4 regions of the Virgibacillus sp. Bac330 genome follow, and region 1 is predicted to be linked to each of the others. Evidence: riboswitches for the same ligand, from Rfam matches in the RefSeq annotation. Region 1 holds a riboswitch; each other region holds the start of a gene.
What was found. Region 1 has a riboswitch for S-adenosylmethionine ahead of D9780_RS16190 (O-acetylhomoserine aminocarboxypropyltransferase/cysteine synthase family protein). Riboswitches for the same ligand answer to the same signal wherever they lie in the genome.

Region 1 (4,975 bases):
CTAAATAACTTAGTAAGTCTATCCACAGCTGCAAAATTTTATAATTTCCTAGACCATAAAAAAGATAATGGTATGTTATGCAAATACAGGTGCCTCCGTAGCGTTGTTTCGAAGCAATAACGCTTCTTCATAAGGGTTCTTTTGTGTAATAACAGTAATGCCAGCTGCATTGGCATGGTCTATTGTAGCAGCTGTTTCCTTTGTTTTTGCCACCCATAAGAGCTTACAGTCTTTATTTACGAGCTGTTCTAACAGGGTAGCTGGTAGTGTAGCTTGTAGAGACCAAGTAGCGTCCACTACTGGAATGTCCGATAATTCTTTATACTGTGGTAAGGGGAAGGTTAGGTTCGTACTTCCCACAACAGCTATATCGAATCCGAACGCTTGTAATTGGAAGACTTTATTTCGGTCTGTTTCATTTGCTGTTTCTAAACCGTAAACGGCAAGGCATTTTTTACGCGCGTTTCCACTGTCTCTTAAAAAAGGAGAATGAAGTAGCCAATGGATAGCCTGTTTTTCATCTATAGGGATGGTTGCTTGTTCCCCTGTAGCCTTTGCTATTGCGTTTTCCAAAGTAATGAGCAGGTCATGAACAGACTCTAAGCCAACCGATAAGCGAATGGTTTCTTCTGTTGTCCCACTTGCGGCTAATTCTTCCGTTGTCAGCTGTTGATGTGTGGTAGATGCTGGGTGAATAATGAGCGATTTAGCATCACCTACATTAGCTACATGCGACCATAATTCAATTTGATCAATTAATTGTCTTCCAACTTCCCTTCCACCTTGAATACCGAACGTAATAATGGAACCAGCAGTACCGTCACGAAAGTATTTTTTTGTTAATGAATAGGAAGGATGATTGGACAAACCAGGATAATTAACCCATTCAATTGCTGGATGATCTGTTAAAAAAGCAGCAATTTTTTGTGCATTGTTCGTATGTTGTTGCATGCGTAAATGTAACGTTTCTAACCCTTGAAGCAACAAAAATGCGCTATGAGGGCTTAAACAAGCTCCAATATCACGAATTAATTGTACACGTAGTTTTGTAGCAAAAGCGGCAGGCCCAACATCAGTAAAGCGCAAGTCGTTGTAACTTGCATCAGGTTGGGTGAAACCTGGGAATTTATCGTGATTCCAATCAAACCTTCCTCCGTCTACAACTACCCCGCCAATCGTTGTTCCGTGACCACCAATCCATTTCGTTGCAGAATGGACAATAATATCCGCTCCCCATGCGAATGGTTTAACGAGGTAAGGGGCAAATGTATTATCTATAATTAAAGGGATATGGTGTGCATGTGCAATTGCTGCAATCGTTTCAATATCAAAAATTTGCAGGCTCGGATTTGTGATTGTTTCCCCAAAAATAGCTTTGGTTTTCTCAGTAATTGCAGCCTCTACTTCAATTGGGTTTGATCCATCTACGAATTTTACATGAATTCCATAACGAGGAAGTATATTAGCAAATAAATTGTATGTTCCACCGTAAAGATTGCTATCGGTAATAATTTCGTCCCCAGCACTTGCTACATTTAAAATAGCGAAAGTGATTGCGGCCATTCCAGAAGATGTAGCTACTGCAGCGACACCATCTTCTAGTTGGGCAATACGTTGTTCAAACGTATCTACAGTTGGATTACCAATTCGGGAGTATATATTTCCAGGTTCTTTTAATCCGAATAAGTTCTGTGCGTGTTCTGTATCGTTAAATACATAAGAAGTCGTTTGGTAAATAGGTACTGCTCTAGCTCCTGTTGCTGAATCGGGTATTTGCCCACCGTGAAGTAATGCAGTTTCTGGATCTTGCGTAAAAAAATGACTCATTGTTTTTCCTCCTTTAATTAAATGTGGAAATGGGCCTTCTGTTCCGTTAAAAGAAACAAGCTTACAAGAATAAATAGTGTGTATTTTGTTTGGTAAAAATTTAGAAGTAAGGTAGATGGCAAGGAAGAAATGAAAACAAAAATAAAGAACCCTCTTCCTAAGAAGAGGGTTCAAATATGCATTCCGTCCTCCTCTTATCTTCCAAACCTTATAATAGGTTTGTAGGATTTAGCACCGTAAAAAGCAAAAATGTTTGCTTTTAGGTTGCCGGGCTTCACAGGGCCTATTCCCTCCGCCACTCATAATAAGAGATGTTATTTAAATTACTGAAAATTATATAAGGTTCAAACGAATTTGTCAACGGTCATTTTATTAAACGGATTAACTGATTGTTTTTAATCAAGCGTTAGTTCGCTTTTTGAAATTGCTTTTTTGTAGGCTTTTGGTAACTAGCTAACAGATAGTTAATCAGTGCTAACCATATGAATAAAAATGCGATGAAGTGAGCAGAAGTGAATGGTTCATTATATAAAAACACTCCTATTAACAACATAAGTGTTGGTGCAAGGTATTGCAAAAAGCCGACTAAGGATAAAGAAATTCGTTTTGCTCCGCTTGCAAATAGTAATAAGGGTATTGCTGTAACTACGCCAGCACCTATTAGTAGCATGTTCGTCGTTGACAGAATGGTGCCCCATTGAAAAGTGCTTTGGGGAAGAAAGCATAAGAATAGAAGAGCAATTGGAGAGATTAACATTGTTTCGATTGTCAGTCCAATCATAGGTCCAATATCTATCTTTTTCTTTAACAAACCGTACAATCCAAAGCTCGTTGCTAGCAATAAAGATATCCAAGGAAATACGCCATAACTTATTGTCAAATAAAGGACGCCAATAGCTGCCATGATAAAGGAAATGGTCTGTCTAAAGGTGAAAGATTCCTTCAGCACAAGGATACCGAGCAAAATACTGATTAAAGGGTTAATATAATATCCTAGACTTGCTTGAATAACATGATCATTGTGCACCGCCCAAATAAATGTCAGCCAATTGAGACTAATAACAGTAGTTGCCATAAAAACGCCTATGAATTTTCGTCTGTTTTGCATTAATGCCTTCCATTCGCGAAGCAATTCATGCCACTTCCCAACACTGAGTACAATAATAATCATAAAAATAGCCGACCATATAATTCGATGTGCCAGCGTTTCGCCAGGTGAAACGGTCTCTAGTAACTTCCAATAAATGGGTAGAACTCCCCATAAAGCATAAGCTCCTAAAGTATGTATGATACCCGTTTTCTCTTGTGTAACGGACATGTTCTCCCTTCTTTCATGTGAAATAATATGGAGGTAAGAGATAAAAAAAGAAAATTCACGTTTACATACTGATGAGATCACTGTGAAGTTAAGCTTCTTTATTACAAAGAATGCATGCTGCTCCCCAGATGGATGTCAATATAATATAGTTATTCTAAATCTCTTTTGTAAGAAAAGCAAGAATAGTAAGTGAAAACAAAAGAGAACGATTTCATTATAGTTCGTATTCCACTAGAATATAAGATGGGCAAAAAGTTTCATTAGATAAACTTGTACTATAAAACAAGGAGGTAATTAGATGAATAAACGAAATCATAAACTGGAAACAGAAGTCATTCATGCAGGTTATGAAGCAGGGGGGTTGTATTTATTAGGAAGGCCGACTGAAGACGGGCTTGCCAGATGGCGCCGGTATACTCCAGTTGCAGAGCATGATTCCTAAAACTTTCGTTGCTTCGTTCCACTCGCGACGTTGCTAACCGGGCGCCCCAAGCCTTTGTTTTACTTTATAAAAAAACGATAGTGTCTTTTCGCCATAGGAATTAGCGACAAGCCAAGTCTTCCGTAGAAAAACATTAAAATGAAGGTTATAAGTAAAACAAGGGCTTTGGTCGTAAAATTTTTGTAAATCTATGTTTTGCTTATACATGAAAAGGGGATTTTTAAATACAATAGATAAAAAATGAATAACATGGTATGCTATAGTATTATGGGAGAGTACAAAAAAATGAAGTAAGGTTCGAGAAAGGGGGAAAGCTATGCAAATAGATCTATTTTCTTATCTGCTAAGCTTTATTTTAATATTAAATATTGCCTTAGGAATTTCTATTATCTTTCTTGAACGAAAAGATCCAACCTCAACTTGGGCTTGGCTAATGGTGTTATTGTTTATCCCAATTGTAGGGTTCATCCTGTATTTGATTTTTGGAAAACCAATTAGCAGAAGGCGTATTTTTACTTGGGATACAAAAAGTAGATTAGGCGTAAAAGCGGCGGTGCAATCGCAGTTGCGTGCGCTTGAAGAAGGAACTTTTGAATTTAAAAACAAAGACATTGCTCAATATGAAGACCTCTATTATTTACACTTACGCAACGACGATGCAATTTTTACCCATAATAATGAAGTGAAGATTTTTACAGATGGTAAGGAGAAATTTGAAGCCTTAATCAATGATTTAGAACAGGCTAGAGATCATATTCATTTGTTGTATTATATTGTTCGTAGTGACCAGCTCGGTCAAAGAATCGCTGATGTGTTAATAAAAAAAGCAAAAGAAGGTCTAGAAGTACGTATGTTGTTTGATGATATGGGGTCACGATCTTTAAGCCGAAAGTATATAAAGAAACTTCTTAATGCCGGTGTAGAAGTAGAAGCATTTTTTCCTCCTAAGATACCTAAAATTAATTTTAAAATAAATTATCGAAATCATCGTAAATTGGCCATTATTGACGGGAAAATAGGATATATTGGTGGCTTTAATATTGGTGATGAATATTTAGGAATGAATAAAAAATTTGGGTACTGGCGTGACACGCATTTGTGTATTTTCGGAGATGCTGTACGCCAAATGCAAACACGTTTTATATTAGATTGGAACCAAGCTTCTCGTAACGACATTTTATATGAAGACCGTTATTATAGTGCTAACCCAGTCGGTAATGTTGGTGTACAAATTGTCTCCAGTGGGCCTGATTCGGATTGGGAGCAAATAAAAAATGGCTACATTAAAATGATCATGACTGCAAAAGACTATGTTTATATTCAAACGCCGTATTTTATTCCTGATGAAAGCTTACGTGATGCACTGCGAATTGCTTCATTGTCTGGGG
Region 2 (4,975 bases), 2.0 Mb from region 1:
TTTTTTCTCAGAAGCAAATGTGGTCCCGAAGGAATTTTCATAATAAAAGAGCGGTTTAATTCCAAAAGGATCACGAGCTCCATACAATTGCTCCGTCTCTTTATCCCACACAAGAATGGAGAACATGCCTCTTAAATACTGAAAAGCATCCTCTTTATGTTTTGCAAATAAAGCTGCAATTACTTCTGTATCTGAATCCGTTTGAAATGCATAACCTTCTGCAAGTAATTGTTTACGCAATTCAATATAATTATAAATTTCACCATTAAAAACTAACCATATTTGTTCATCATTATAACTTAATGGTTGGGAGCCACTTTCAATATCTATAATACTCAAACGTCGGAACCCAAAGGAAATATAAGAATCGAAATAGTATCCTTCATCATCTGGTCCTCGATGAGTGATCAAATTATTTTGCTGTTTAAATAATTCTACTTCTTGTTCTGTTCGTTCTACAGGATTATCAAATATCATTCCAATAAAACCACACATAGCTGTCTACCTTCTCTCATTAAATATAGTAACGTATGGTACGCATCATTTTTTCATTACTATCATACCACACCGAACGTTCGTTAAAAACTTTTAGAAAAACTTGGTATGTGTCAAGTTTTTCTCGACATAGTTATAACCTCTATATTTCCAGCACTCTATTTATGTACATTTTTAGTGACCGCTACGGAAAAACACTACACTTCCCTTGGTCTGGCGCTTAGCTCCTCGAATAAAGAAGTCGCTTTTTTTCTGCGGCGTCTTCCCGCTACGCTTTCCTACAGGACAAGGAAAGTTACGTAAGTGAAACACCTCCATCATTTTCGAAGAGTCTCCGTGTTTTTCCTCCGTTAGCTTAACCGTATCAACTATAACACTCCTCAAACTTCCACTTAACGGGATGGAAAATCTTACAACTACCGAGTTATCGCTTGTTGGTCTGCTTATCACATTTCACAAACCAAAAACCTGAGAAAAAAGCATGATAGAAACCTCTTTCTTCCCCTTCCTTACAGTAAAACAAAAACATGACCTCTCCAGCGACCGAAAAGTCATGCTATTGCTCACTCTACTGCTGTTCTTTTACTAATGCAATTAATTCTTCTACTTTATCCGTTTTTTCCCAAGGAAATACAACATCTGTACGCCCAAAGTGACCATATGCAGCTGTATTTCTAAATATTGGCTGTTGTAAATCAAGCATACGAATAATCCCAGCAGGACGAAGGTCGAACAACTTCCTCACAGCTTGAACCAATACATCTTCACGAACGATTCCTGTTCCAAACGTATCAATAGCAATTGACACCGGTTCTGCTACACCAATTGCATAAGCTAGTTGAACTTCACAACTTTTAGCTAATTTTGCAGCGACAATGTTTTTTGCAACATATCTTGCTGCATAAGCGGCAGAACGATCTACTTTCGTTGCATCTTTACCACTAAATGCTCCACCGCCATGTCGTGCATAACCACCATACGTATCCACAATAATTTTTCTTCCAGTTAAACCTGCATCACCTTGTGGACCACCTATCACAAATCGCCCAGTTGGATTGATAAAGTATTTTGTTGTTTTATCTAACAAATGTGCTGGGACTACTGGAGAAATAACATGCTTCAGTAAATCTTGTTCAATTTGCTCCACAGTTACATCTTGATGGTGCTGCGTGGAAATGACGATGGTATCAACTCGAATAGGTTGCCCATCTTCTCCATATTCGATGGTTACTTGTGTTTTTCCATCTGGTCTCAAGTAATCTAAGATATGCCTTTTACGAACATCTGCCAAACGTTTAGCTAACTTATGTGCTAAAGAAATCGGTAGTGGCATTAATTCTTCCGTTTCATCGCAAGCGAATCCAAACATTAAACCTTGGTCACCAGCTCCAATAGCATCGATTTCTTGCTCGCTCATTCGTCCCTGTCTTGCTTCCAATGCCTTATTTACGCCTCCAGCAATGTCTGGAGATTGCTCATCTATTGCCGTTAATACAGCACAAGTTTTGGCATCAAAACCAAATTTTGCTCGCGTATAACCTATCTCTTCAACTGTTTTCCGTACGACTGCTGGGATATCAACATAAGTAGTCGTAGATATTTCACCTGCCACTAATACAAGACCTGTCGTAACGGTTGTCTCGCATGCAACACGTGCATAAGGGTCCGATTGTAATATTTCATCTAAGATAGCATCAGAAATTTGATCTGATATTTTATCAGGGTGACCTTCTGTTACAGATTCAGAAGTAAATAAACGTCGATTCGTAGCCATTTTGCTACTTCCTCCTTTAAAATCAGATACGGAACTCTATATAACGTGAAAATTTACTTAATTGGTGTTTTCTCTGACACACGATAAACAAAAGAAATCTAAAATGACATTATTATAAGATATGCATATATAATGACAAGAACAAATACTTCTAGTTATCCTGCGCTAGATTGCCTGTATCCATTCAACAATAGAAAAACTTGACTTAAACGCCAAGTTCCTATGGCGAAAGCGGTAGTCTTCCTTATACTATGAGCTTAAAATTTATACTTTTCTACAGTATAAAAAATCCCTTCCTGCTTATCATGAGGAAAGGGAATAGCGATCCTTTCGCTCTTATTGTTCAAGGTTTCGTATGACCTTGCATCAGGTTAGCACCTTTTCACAAATGCGTGATGGTTGCTGGGTTTCTTCGGGGCTGTCCCTCCACCAACTCTGAATAAGAGATCCGTTCGCAATTCAGCTTACCGAAATAGTAGGTTTCTGTCAATTAATTTGGGTGTATTTTCAATCACTTTACCAACATACTAGTAGAAAACTTAGCTTGTCACCAAGTCTTATGAGAAAGCCTTGTTTTTCTCTTAAATCTACAAAACCTAAAATTTGTACTTTTCTATAATGTAAGAAAAACCAGAGATGCATATAAATTCTTCTTTAATTTTTTATATTTCATCACATTTAGTATGGACTATTTGAATAAATGTGTTATACTATTTACAGATTAAACACATGAAATACGTTCTTCTTCCATGAACATGAATAAATTTGAGTTAAAAGGCAGGTATTTTTAATGAAAACGGTAGAAAAATCATTTGTAACCGAATTATATGCACATCCTCATTTGTTGTCGAATTTATCTGTACCACAACTTGTAGAAAAAATTTTAGCTAGAAATGAAGGAAAGTTATCAGCAACTGGTGCTGTTCAAGCTGAAACAGGAGCTTATACTGGTCGCTCTCCTAAAGATAAATTTATTGTAGAAGATGAAATGAGCGAAAAGTATGTTGATTGGGGAACGGTAAATCGGTCCGTTAACGAAGAGACTTTCAATAAGCTTTATCAAAAAGTCGTTGCCTATTTAAAAAACAAGTCGGAAATCTTTCATTTTAAAGGATATGCTGGAGCAGACCATGAATACCGTCTCCCTTTGCAAGTGATTAATGAATATGCATGGCACAATCTCTTTGCCAGACAATTATTTATCACACCTACGAAGGAAGAACTAGAAAAGCATCAGCCAGAATTTACTGTTATATCTGCACCAACATTTAAAGCTGACCCAAAAGTAGACGGTACAAATTCAGAAGCATTTATTCTGGTATCCTTTAAACAACGTATTGTATTAATAGGTGGAACGGAGTATGCTGGCGAAATTAAAAAATCTATTTTTTCCGTTATGAACTATTTATTACCACAACGTAATGTATTATCGATGCATTGCTCTGCTAACGTAGGTAATGAAGGTGACGTTGCCTTATTTTTTGGTTTGTCAGGAACAGGAAAAACTACGCTATCCGCTGACCCATATCGTCGTCTAATTGGTGATGATGAGCACGGTTGGGGTCCTAATGGTGTATTTAATATCGAGGGCGGATGTTACGCTAAATGTATCAATCTATCTCAGGAAAAGGAACCACAAATTTATGATGCCATTAAATTTGGTACAGTATTAGAAAACGTCGTTTTAGATGAACAATCTAGAATTCCTGATTATGATAACACAAGCTTAACAGAAAACACGCGCGCAGCATATCCGTTAGAGAACATGGATAATATTGCAATTCCTAGTATGGCAGGACACCCGAATACAATTATTTTTCTAACTGCAGATGCGTCCGGAACATTACCTCCAATTAGTAAATTAACAAAAGAACAGGCTATGTATCACTTTCTAAGTGGCTATACGAGTAAATTAGCAGGTACAGAAAGAGGCGTAACAGAACCACAGGCGACCTTTTCAGCTTGTTTCGGTTCTCCGTTCCTCCCGTTAGCACCATCTAAATATGCCGCTATGCTAGGGGAGAAAATTGATGCCTATCAATCAAATGTCTTCCTCGTTAATACTGGTTGGACAGGAGGATCCTACGGTGTAGGAAAGCGTATGAAGCTATCTTATACACGTGCTATGATTCATTCCGCTCTAGAAGGAGAATTACATGGCGTAGAAACAACAAAAGATCAAGTTTTCGGATTGGAGATTCCAATGCATGTGCCTGGAGTCCCAGATGAAGTATTAATTCCGAAAAACACGTGGCAAGATAAAGCCGCTTATGACCAAACAGCAAAACAGCTTGCAATGAAATTTCATGAGAATTTCAAACAATTTACGGAAGCTCGTGAAGATATTGCTAATGCTGGCCCTAGTTTTAAGGGTTAACTTATGTTTCCTCATCCCAAAAGGAATTTTATATAAAGTATTACCATAGCAGTTACTGCTGCATATCGACCTCAAAAAGAGGTCGATTTTTTTATTATCTAGGAAATTAAGAAAATTATAAAATTTAGCAGCTGTGGATAAACTTACTAAGTTATTTAGCCACGTCCAGCTCCAGCGCCCTAAGCTAAGTTATCATCGGTCGATCCGATCCCTGAGAGGAAGGTCGACTAAAAACGAGCTTACAGCCCAACATCGGCATACCCCTGTTTTAGTGGCATGATTCCTTGATCTTTTTTGATTCGTTACATTGTGAACGGGCGCTTGCTCCT
Region 3 (4,975 bases), 1.2 Mb from region 1:
AGAAGAGTGGGATGCCTGCAAAGAAATTCTTTAACACAAGTGGTAAAAAATACCGTGAATTAAATATGAAGGAAAAAATAGCAGATGCCACGGAAGAAGAAATGGCGGAGATATTAGCCTCTGACGGAATGCTAATTAAGCGACCAATTGTAACAGATGGCTCTAACGTAACTGTTGGCTTCGAAGAGGAAGAATTTGAAAAAAATTGGCTATAATAGCTTATTCCAACCGAACTGTCGAATAAAACATCAAGTTGATGAAGGATTCTACAATGGTAACTACAAGTGAAGGGTAAAACTTTTGGAATAATCTATTTAAAATAATACTGGATAATTGGGACTGAACCTTGTATAGTGAAATTGGAATATATCATTTGGAGGGAATAAATATGAGCGTACCAAAGGATTTATTATATTCAAAAGAACACGAATGGGTAAAAAAAGAAGATGGAACTGTGCGCATTGGAATTACTGCATTTGCACAAGATGAGTTAGGTGACATTGTGTTCGTTGAACTACCTGAAGTCGGTGACGAATTAGAAATCAATGAGCCTTTCGGTAGTGTGGAGTCCGTGAAAACAGTGTCGGAATTATATGCTCCTATTAGTGGGAAAGTCGTTGAAATGAATGAAGAATTGGAAGATAGCCCTGAATTAGTGAATGAATCACCATACGAAAAGGCATGGATGGTCGTTGTTGAACCAACGAAGGAAACAGAATTGGATGACTTACTATCTGCGGAAGCTTACGAAGAAATTATCAGTGAATAAATATTAAAAAAACTAGGCTTGTCGCCAAAGTCTTATGGCGAAAGCCTTTGTTTTGGTCTAGGAAATTATAAATTTTAGCAGCTGTGGATAAACTAACTAAGTTATTTAGCCACGTCCGGCTCCAGTGGCCAGCAACTAGGCAACTTCACACCATTGCCCTAAGCTAAGTCATCATTGATTCGTGCGAAATAGGAAGGCCGACTAAAGACGGGCTTGCAGGAGTATGCTTTCTAAAACTTTCGTTGATTCGTTCCACTCTCTACGTTGCTAACCAGGCGCCCCGAGCCTTTGTTCTTCTTATATTATAAACCTGAAAAACTTGATACTTTCTTATAGTGTGTGAACAAAGCTGATTGCAATGCTTTGCAATCAACTTTGTTTATAAGATTGTTAATAATTGTCCGTCTGCCACATAAACTAGGAGTAAACTTATAGGTAATATGAAAACAAGCATTATAGTACAGAGATGACGTCCTGCTAAATGATGTATACATTCAATAGTCAAAAAGCCTCCTAGCTATGCAGTTATCCTTTTGTAAGTAGTATATATTCCCAGCTAGGTTTGCACTATTGAAAGACAGCTAAAGTAAATAAAATATATTTTATTGCAAGCTTGTTGCTTGATTTTTCAAGGAGTGCTGTGTGATGATTACAAATGGATCAGAAAAGGTTATGATTGTAGAAGGATTGACTGATAAGAAGCAAGTGAATAAAGTGATTGCCGAAGAGATCACCATTGTTTGCACAAATGGAACGCTTGGAGTAGAGAGATTTGATCACATGTTGGAAGAATATGGTTTAGATGATAAGGATGTTTTTATTCTTGTCGACGAAGATCCTTCTGGCATCAAGCTTCGTAAACAACTAGCAAGAGAATTGCCACATGCAGAACATGTATATGTAAGTAGCGAATACAGAGAAGTAGCTACGACACCTGAAAATGTACTAGCTCAAGTTTTAGTGAGTAAACGAATAGCGGTTAATCCTATATTTCTGATTTAATTTAAAGTAAAAAGGTGATAGTTTGCAACAAGTAACAAAAGAGCAACTACAGCAATCCAATTACTTTCTTTATATTTATACACCACTTTGCGGAACGTGTAATCTTGCTAAAAGTATGTTGCTTAAAATGGAACAAATGCAAAAGCAAGAGCTATTTTTAGAAATGAATGCATCACTACATCCAGAATTTATGCAAACGCATCAAATAGCAAGTGTTCCTTGTTTGCTTATAAAGAAAGATGGAGAGCTCGTTGAAAAAATGTATGCATTTCGTGATGTAGCAAATATATACCAACACTTGATCATGCATAGACCAGAATTGTTTTCATTTCGATAGTAAAATTACATTGACAGATAGCAAGCAACGTGTTATTATGATTTCTATTCCAATTAAATAATAATTAACTCTTATCTTGAGCGGTGGAGGGACTGGCCCTACGAACCCGCGGCAACCTTCAAATAAATGTTTTATTTTGAAAGGTGCTAATTCCTGCAAGGCTTATGTCTTGGTAGATGAGGGGACATTTTGACATGTATACGTCTTTCTGTTCTCTTGCAGAAAGGCGTTTTTAATTGCTGATGTGGGCATAATAGTAAAGGGACAAAAAGGAGGACTAAGTGTGATATCGATAGAGGGTTTGCGTAAAGTTTTTACTGCAAACAAGACAGAAACAACGGCTGTTGACGATGTAACCCTTTCGATTAAACAAGGAGATATCTTTGGTGTGATCGGTTATAGTGGTGCAGGAAAAAGTACGTTTGTGCGATTACTGAATCGTTTAGAAGAACCTACAGGTGGTAAGATTTTTATTCGTAATCAAGAAATAACAGCATTAAAAAAGAATGAATTGCGGTTAGCTAGACAAGATATTGGCATGGTATTCCAGCATTTTAATTTGTTATGGTCACGTACTGTAAAAGAAAATATAGCTTTCCCATTAGAAATAGCAGGTGTTGAAAAAGAAGAACGGAACCAACGTGTTCAATCTCTCATTGATTTGGTCGGTTTATCCGGGAAGGAAGCGACCTACCCTTCGCAATTAAGTGGTGGGCAAAAACAACGGGTTGGCATAGCGAGAGCATTAGCAAACAAGCCTTCCGTATTATTATGTGATGAAGCAACATCCGCATTAGATCCAGAAACAACGAATTCTATTTTGGACTTGCTTGTAGATATAAATCAGCAACTAGGCTTAACGATTATATTAATTACACATGAAATGCATGTGATTCGAAAAATATGTAAGCAGGTAGCCGTGATGGAAAATGGAAAAGTGGTAGAACATGGTAATGTATTGGATGTGTTTGCACACCCCAAAAAAGATGTTACGAAAAAGTTCGTTCAACAGCTAATGGGGGATGCAGAAGCCGAGAATGAGTTTGAACATTTAGTTCGCGCATTTGAGAATGGTAAGTTAATTCGTCTCCATTTTGTAGGCGAAACAACGAACGACGCTTTAATTAGTAAGCTTGTAAAGGCGTATAACATTGACATTAGTATTTTACAAGGGAAAATAACGCGAACGCAGGCCGGTGCGTACGGTACGCTATTTATCCAAATGACTGGTGAAGAATTAGAAATTACTAAAGCAATTCAACACGTAACAGAAAAGACTTCCGTAGAGTTAGAGGTGATCCGCGGTGTTCGCTGATTTATTTGCTACTATTAAAGTAGAAGACATTGTAGAAGCAACGAAAGAAACATTTTATATGACGATTATTGCTTTAATTGGAACCTTTATTTTGGGGATTTTACTTGGGTTACTGTTATTTCTCACTAATAAAGGGGGACTGTGGGAAAATAAATGGGTTAACTTTATCACGGCCACATTTGTAAATGTATTCCGTGCTATTCCTTTTATTATATTAATATTATTGTTATTCCCATTTACTGATTTTCTTGTTGGTACGATAAGAGGCCCTAACGCTGCGCTCCCGGCATTAATTATTGGAGCCGCGCCGTTTTATGGACGGTTGGTGGAAATTGCTTTAAGAGAAGTAGATAAAGGTGTCATAGAGGCTGCTAAAGCAATGGGCGCCAAGACCCGAACAATTATTTTTAAAGTATTGTTACCAGAAGCAATGCCAGCTTTAATTTCAGGACTTACCGTTACTGCCATTGCGCTAATAGGTTATACAGCAATGGCAGGAGCAATTGGGTCAGGAGGCCTGGGGAGCTATGCATATTACTCAGGCTTTCAACGTAGAGATTTTGATATTGTTTTACTTTGTTCCGTTATTATTGTGCTCATTGTATTTCTATTTCAATTTATTGGTGATTATATTACACGCAAATTAGATAAAAGATAAAGGAAATTAATAATTATTATAATGAAGTGTAATTTTGACAAGTGTATGCAAATAGAAACTTTGAAAGAGGAGTGTGTCAACATGAAAAAATATATTCTCTCCATTTTAATCCTTACTGCTTTAGGTGGTTTATTAACTGCTTGTGGTGGGGGAGAAGAAAAAGATGATAATAAAATAACCGTCGGGGCTTCAAGTGTACCACACGCAGAAATATTAGCAGAAGCAAAGCCGATTTTAGAAGAAGAAGGGATCACACTGGAAATTAGTGAATACCAAGACTATGTATTACCGAATGATGATCTTGCGAATGGAGAAATTGATGCTAACTATTATCAACACATCCCCTTTCTTGAGCAAACAATTGATGATACAGGTTACGATTTAGATTATATTGCTGGTATTCATATTGAACCGATGGGTGTATATTCCAAAGGCATATCTAGTGTGGAGGATATTCCAGAAGGAACGGAAGTTATTATGAGTAACTCCGTGCCAGATCACGGGCGAATTTTAACTTTGTTTGAAGAACAAGGACTTATTAAAATAGATGAAGATGTAGACAAAGCACGTGCTACTGTTGATGATATAGTAGAAAACCCAAAAAACTTGACTTTTTTACCTGAATATGAGGCTGCTGTCCTTCCAGAATACTATGAAAGGGAAGAGGATGCCCTTGTAGCTATTAATACGAACTATGCTATTGATGCTGGTCTAAAGCCAGAAGAAGACGGTTTATTTATTGAAGGCGATGAATCTACTTATGTGAATGTGTTGGCAGTGAAGAAAGAGGATAAAGACGATGAAGCATTAAATAAATTAGCTGAGATCTTACAATCAGAAGAAATTCAAGCTTTTATGAGGGAGAAATATAATGGAGCAATTGTTCCAGTAAAA
Region 4 (4,975 bases), 510 kb from region 1:
TATGTAGAACTTACATCTATTTCATGCGAGCAGGAGCGATTTCTACGGGGGGCGTGCGGATTTGCGACGAGCATGAGCGAGTTCAGCGCAGGGCGTGCGGAATTACGACGAACATGAGCGGTTTCTGCGCGGGGCGTGCGGATTTGCGACGAGCATGAGCGAGTTTAAGCGCGGGGCGTGCGGAATTACGACGAGCATGAGCGAGTTTAAGCGCGGGGCGTGCGAATTTGCGACGAGCATGAGCGAGTTTAAGCGCGGGGCGTGCGAATTTGCGACGAGCATGAGCGAGTTTAAGCGCGGAGCGTGCGGAATTACGACGAACATGAGCGATTTCAACGCGGGGCGTGCGGAATTACGACGAACATGAGCGGATTTCAGTGCGAGAGAGCGTAATTGTGACGAACATGAGCGATTTCTGCGCGGGAGAGAGCGGATTGTGACGAGCAGGAGCGATTTCAACGCGGAGCGAGCGAGATTACGACGAACATGAGCGATTTTAAGCGCGGGGCGTGCGGATTTGCAACGAACATGAGCGCATTACGGACAGGAGCGAGCGTATTTCATGCGAGTATGAGCGATTTCAGCGCAGAAGAGAGCGGAATTACGACGAACATGAGCGATTTCTGCGCGGGGCGTGCAGATTGCGACGAACATGAGCGATTTCAACGCGGGGCGTGCGGATTTGCGACGAGCATGAGCGCATTCCGGACAGGAGCGAGCGTATTTCATGCGAGCATGAGCGATTTCAAGCGCGGGGGCGTGCGGATTTGCGACGAGCATAACCTTTTTATTTTTATTCTACGAGCAAATACATTGGCTACGCAAGTTCATTCCTCCAATTATACATCTTTCATAATCTTTTGGTGAATGATTACCACGATGAGAACCTTCCGCAAAAACTATATTATTCTGGCTACGTTTCGAGCACAAAAAAGATTCACCACAGTTGGAAGAAGCCGAACCCTTAAATTGTGGAGACAAAATCCCCTTGACTTTTATGGAACTTCATTGTATTCTAAAATTCAATCTTTTAAAATTTAATAAAAATTTTCTTATCCAGAGAGGTGGAGGGACTGGCCCTTTGATACCTCGGCAACAGACCGCATGCGGTACTGTGCCAATTCCAGAAGCATAGCGCTTGAAGATAAGAAGAAGATCCTTTTCAACATATTAGGAAACCTCTTCTTATTTCAAGGAGAGGTTTTTTGCATCCTCTCCTTGTAACCATTTTTAAGGAGATGATAAAGTGTTACAACAAACACGTGAAACTAGCATGGTGCAACTAGGAAACCGAAGTGATCTTCGTACTGGAGCAGTTAATCCACCTATTTATTTATCAACTGCATTCAAACATGATGGCATTGGACAGTCAACCGGGTATGATTACAGTCGCACGAAAAATCCAACTCGATCCCTGTTAGAAGAAGGTGTTGCGAAGTTAGAATCTGGTAAGCAAGCTTTTGCTTGTAGTTCAGGCATGGCAGCTATACAGCTTGTTCTTTCCCTTTTTCAAGCTGGTGATGAAATCATTGCTTCAGAAGATATTTATGGTGGGACGTATCGTTTGTTGGAACAGTACACAAGAGCATACCATTTTAACATCTGTTATGATCCCTTTACCAATTTCAAAGAAACGGAAACAAATATAACGAATAAAACAAAAGCAATATTTATTGAAACACCGACAAATCCATTAATGCAGGAAATAGATATTACCTCTATTGCTCATCTAACTAAAAAACATGATCTATTGCTTATTGTTGACAACACATTCCTTACACCCTATTTGCAACGCCCTTTAGAACTTGGCGCTGATATTGTTATTCATAGTGCAACAAAGTATATTGGTGGGCACAATGACGTATTAGCTGGTTTAGTAGTTACCGACGATGAACCGATCTGTGAACAACTTGCTATAATGCATAATACATCTGGGGCAGTACTCTCTCCATTTGACAGTTGGTTGTTAATTAGAGGATTAAAAACGCTATCCTTGCGTATGGAAAAGCACGAAACAAATGCCCAAGAGTTAGCCCATTTTTTAAACAACCATCAAGCAGTAAAAGAGGTGCTTTATCCTGGCAAAGGTGGTATGTTATCTTTTCGTTTACATGATAACAAGTGTGTAGATCCTTTTTTACAGCAATTACAACTGATTACCTTCGCTGAAAGTCTAGGTGGTGTGGAAAGTTTTATCACGTATCCATCAACACAAACACATGCGGATATTCCCATTAATAAACGTACTAAGCGTGGCATTGATGACTGTTTATTACGCTTTTCTGTCGGAATAGAGCATGTGAATGATTTAAAACATGATTTGCAGAACGCATTACAGGCATTTTAAATTTGGGCTTGACGGGGCTTTATAACTAAGTTTTATTTAATTCATAATAAATAGGGTGCTAGCTCTCACCCAAAGCTAACCATAACTATTTTTTCGAAATAGGTTGACATTGAATTTTTTTCCGTTTATAGTATAACTTACATTCAGAATAATAATAATTTACAAACTTCAATTTAATGGTTTCTTTAACCGTCAACTGTAAATCTTTATTATTCCACAACTTTATAGGATTTATCTTATCCAGAGAGGTGGAGGGACTGGCCCTTTGATACCTCAGCAACAGGCATCTTTTGCACTGTGCTAATTCCAGAAGCGTAACGCTTGAAGATAAGAAGAGTCGCCATTTGGAATCTATCCTCTTCTTATTCATAAGAAGGGGGTTTTTATGTTCCAATAATTCGCGATGGAAGCTCACATAGGTGAAGCAACTAAAAAAACGATTTTTTAATGAAAGGGGGAGGTAATTTTACCATGAAGTAAATATCGAAGTGGTGGCTCTTGCTATATACTTTGTACCACATTTTTTACGAAGCAAAGCTTTCAAAATAAAAGGAGGAGTTTAACATGAAACGCAGCTTACAACAAAGATTACAGGAAGGTACGGTTATTGTTGGGGAAGGTTATTTATTTGAATTAGAGCGCAGAGGATATTTACAAGCAGGTTCTTTTGTACCAGAAGTCGCATTAGATAATCCGCAAGCTCTGAAACAAGCTTATCGCGATTTTATGAATGCAGGCTCAGACGTCGTACTCGCATTTACTTACAACGGAAACCGAGAGAAGATGCGAATCATTGGTAAGGAAGAATTGCTCGAGCCGTTAAACAGGAACGCCATTCAGCTAGCAAAAGAAGTCGCCAAAGAACATCCTGTAGAAGAAGCACTCGTTGCTGGAAATATTTCTAACACGAATATTTTCGATCCGAATGACCCAGCTTCCAAAGAGCAAGTAAGGAGTATTTTCGCCGAGATGGTGCAATGGTGTAAAGAAGAAGGTGTTGATTTCGTAAACGGAGAAACATTTTATTATTATGAAGAAGCTCTAATCGCTTTAGAAGAAATTACGAAACAAGAACTCCCAGCCGTCATCACTTTTGGTCTTATGGGCGAAAACATTCTAAGGGACGGGTATACCGTGGAGGAAGCTTGCCAATTACTATCTGAAAAAGGAGCGCTCGTCGTCGGAATGAATTGCTTCCGTGGCCCTGATACCATCCAGCCCTTTGTAGCTAAAATAAGAGAGGCAGTCAAAGGTTATATTGGGGCATTACCAATACCTTATCGAACAACAGAGGCACACCCAACCTTTTTCAATTTGCCGGATGGAGGTTGCAGTTGCCATTTACCTACAGAAACGACGTTCCCAACGGCACTTGATCCACTTTACCACAACCGCTACGAATTAGCAGCTTGGGCGAAAAAAGCAAAAGACATCGGTGTGAACTATATTGGTCTATGCTGTGGCGCATCGCCTGCAATGTTACGTGCTGTTGCAGAAGCTGTCGGTAAAGAAACGGTTAATTCCAAATACTCGCCAAATATGGAAAAGCACTTTTTATTTGGTACTGACAAAACGTTGAAAAAACATAATCTAGAATACCGCTCCAAGGCTTAGAGGGTTGTTGGATAAGCATTTTTAAAAATATCATCCGCTGACAAGTTTTAATTTAGAGAGGAACTCCCATCAGAGCAATGACGGGGAGTTCCTTTAAATATAATTTGAACATCTTTCTACATTTTACATTCTTTATATCGCTTTTCATTTAAAGAGATTTGGTTAAAGTTCACACTAATATCCCTCATACTACCTCCAATTTGAGGAAAAACGTTTACTAATTCCCAACCTTGTTTTTCGTATTCATTTAATTTATCTTCAAATTCCTCTCGATCAGCTGAATCGATCCCTAATGTCCAAGTTTCTACAGCGTATTCCCAGGCACCCACGTCGCATCTTCCATATGTACTATACCTTTTCTAACAGCAATTATTTTTTTCATTGCATACTAAAAAAGTACATGTCTATACTAACGAATTTATTTCCGGTTTACAACGCACAGGAAAACTACTTTTTACTAACAGGCAGGATAATGGAAATAAAAGTCGAAATCATGTGTAAAGGCAATCTAGTGAGGACACTTTACACTTTAATTGGAGGACTAGCGGGATGAAAATTTTAGAAGACATCCCTTGTTGCCAGGGCTTATGGCGACAGCCTTTTTTTCCTATCCTTTAAGCCAAAAAATTGTAGGGAGGATGTTATCATGAACATTTATAATACAGCGCCATATTTCATAAATAATTATCAACCAAATGTATCATTTTTACATACATATCATGCTACCTATCCGCTACAATTTAAGGAATATTTTTTATATCATTGTAAGAACCCGGAACAAAAAAGAAAAACAGCCCTGCAAAAGTACCCAAGTCATATGAATACAATGAAAATAGCCAATCAAAACATAGAAAAACATCTGTACACGATCACGTCTGCGTATGAACAAAAATATCCTATTATTTTTAACAATAACGTACATATTATTGTTGGATTATACGGTTCTAATGCATTTACCCATCGTCAACCTATACCAGATGTCACCTTTTGCTTAGAGAAATTATCACCAGTTGA

Region 2: it holds a riboswitch for S-adenosylmethionine, as region 1 does, so the genes downstream of both, metK (methionine adenosyltransferase) here and D9780_RS16190 (O-acetylhomoserine aminocarboxypropyltransferase/cysteine synthase family protein) in region 1, are expected to answer to the same signal.
Region 3: it holds a riboswitch for S-adenosylmethionine, as region 1 does, so the genes downstream of both, D9780_RS10815 (methionine ABC transporter ATP-binding protein) here and D9780_RS16190 (O-acetylhomoserine aminocarboxypropyltransferase/cysteine synthase family protein) in region 1, are expected to answer to the same signal.
Region 4: it holds a riboswitch for S-adenosylmethionine, as region 1 does, so the genes downstream of both, D9780_RS13705 (homocysteine S-methyltransferase family protein) here and D9780_RS16190 (O-acetylhomoserine aminocarboxypropyltransferase/cysteine synthase family protein) in region 1, are expected to answer to the same signal.

The regions. Positions count from the first base shown of each region.
Region 1 is NZ_CP033048.1:3,476,341-3,481,315, reverse strand. It holds gene D9780_RS16190 (O-acetylhomoserine aminocarboxypropyltransferase/cysteine synthase family protein) at 76-1,827, opposite strand; SAM riboswitch class I at 2,019-2,138, opposite strand; gene rarD (EamA family transporter RarD) at 2,234-3,145, opposite strand; gene D9780_RS21215 (hypothetical protein) at 3,444-3,587, shown strand; gene cls (cardiolipin synthase) at 3,910-4,975, shown strand, end outside.
Region 2 is NZ_CP033048.1:1,032,331-1,037,305, reverse strand. It holds gene asnB (asparagine synthase (glutamine-hydrolyzing)) at 1-495, opposite strand, end outside; gene metK (methionine adenosyltransferase) at 1,064-2,269, opposite strand; SAM riboswitch class I at 2,603-2,715, opposite strand; gene pckA (phosphoenolpyruvate carboxykinase (ATP)) at 3,060-4,646, shown strand.
Region 3 is NZ_CP033048.1:2,315,403-2,320,377, reverse strand. It holds gene D9780_RS10835 (arsenate reductase family protein) at 1-215, shown strand, start outside; gene gcvH (glycine cleavage system protein GcvH) at 389-769, shown strand; gene D9780_RS10825 (toprim domain-containing protein) at 1,415-1,771, shown strand; gene D9780_RS10820 (thioredoxin family protein) at 1,794-2,108, shown strand; SAM riboswitch class I at 2,177-2,291, shown strand; gene D9780_RS10815 (methionine ABC transporter ATP-binding protein) at 2,392-3,423, shown strand; gene D9780_RS10810 (methionine ABC transporter permease) at 3,413-4,081, shown strand; gene D9780_RS10805 (MetQ/NlpA family ABC transporter substrate-binding protein) at 4,163-4,975, shown strand, end outside.
Region 4 is NZ_CP033048.1:2,961,599-2,966,573, forward strand. It holds SAM riboswitch class I at 1,050-1,151, shown strand; gene D9780_RS13700 (methionine biosynthesis PLP-dependent protein) at 1,247-2,347, shown strand; SAM riboswitch class I at 2,581-2,681, shown strand; gene D9780_RS13705 (homocysteine S-methyltransferase family protein) at 2,912-3,961, shown strand; gene D9780_RS13710 (DUF4177 domain-containing protein) at 4,078-4,290, opposite strand; gene D9780_RS13715 (DUF5700 domain-containing putative Zn-dependent protease) at 4,608-4,975, shown strand, end outside.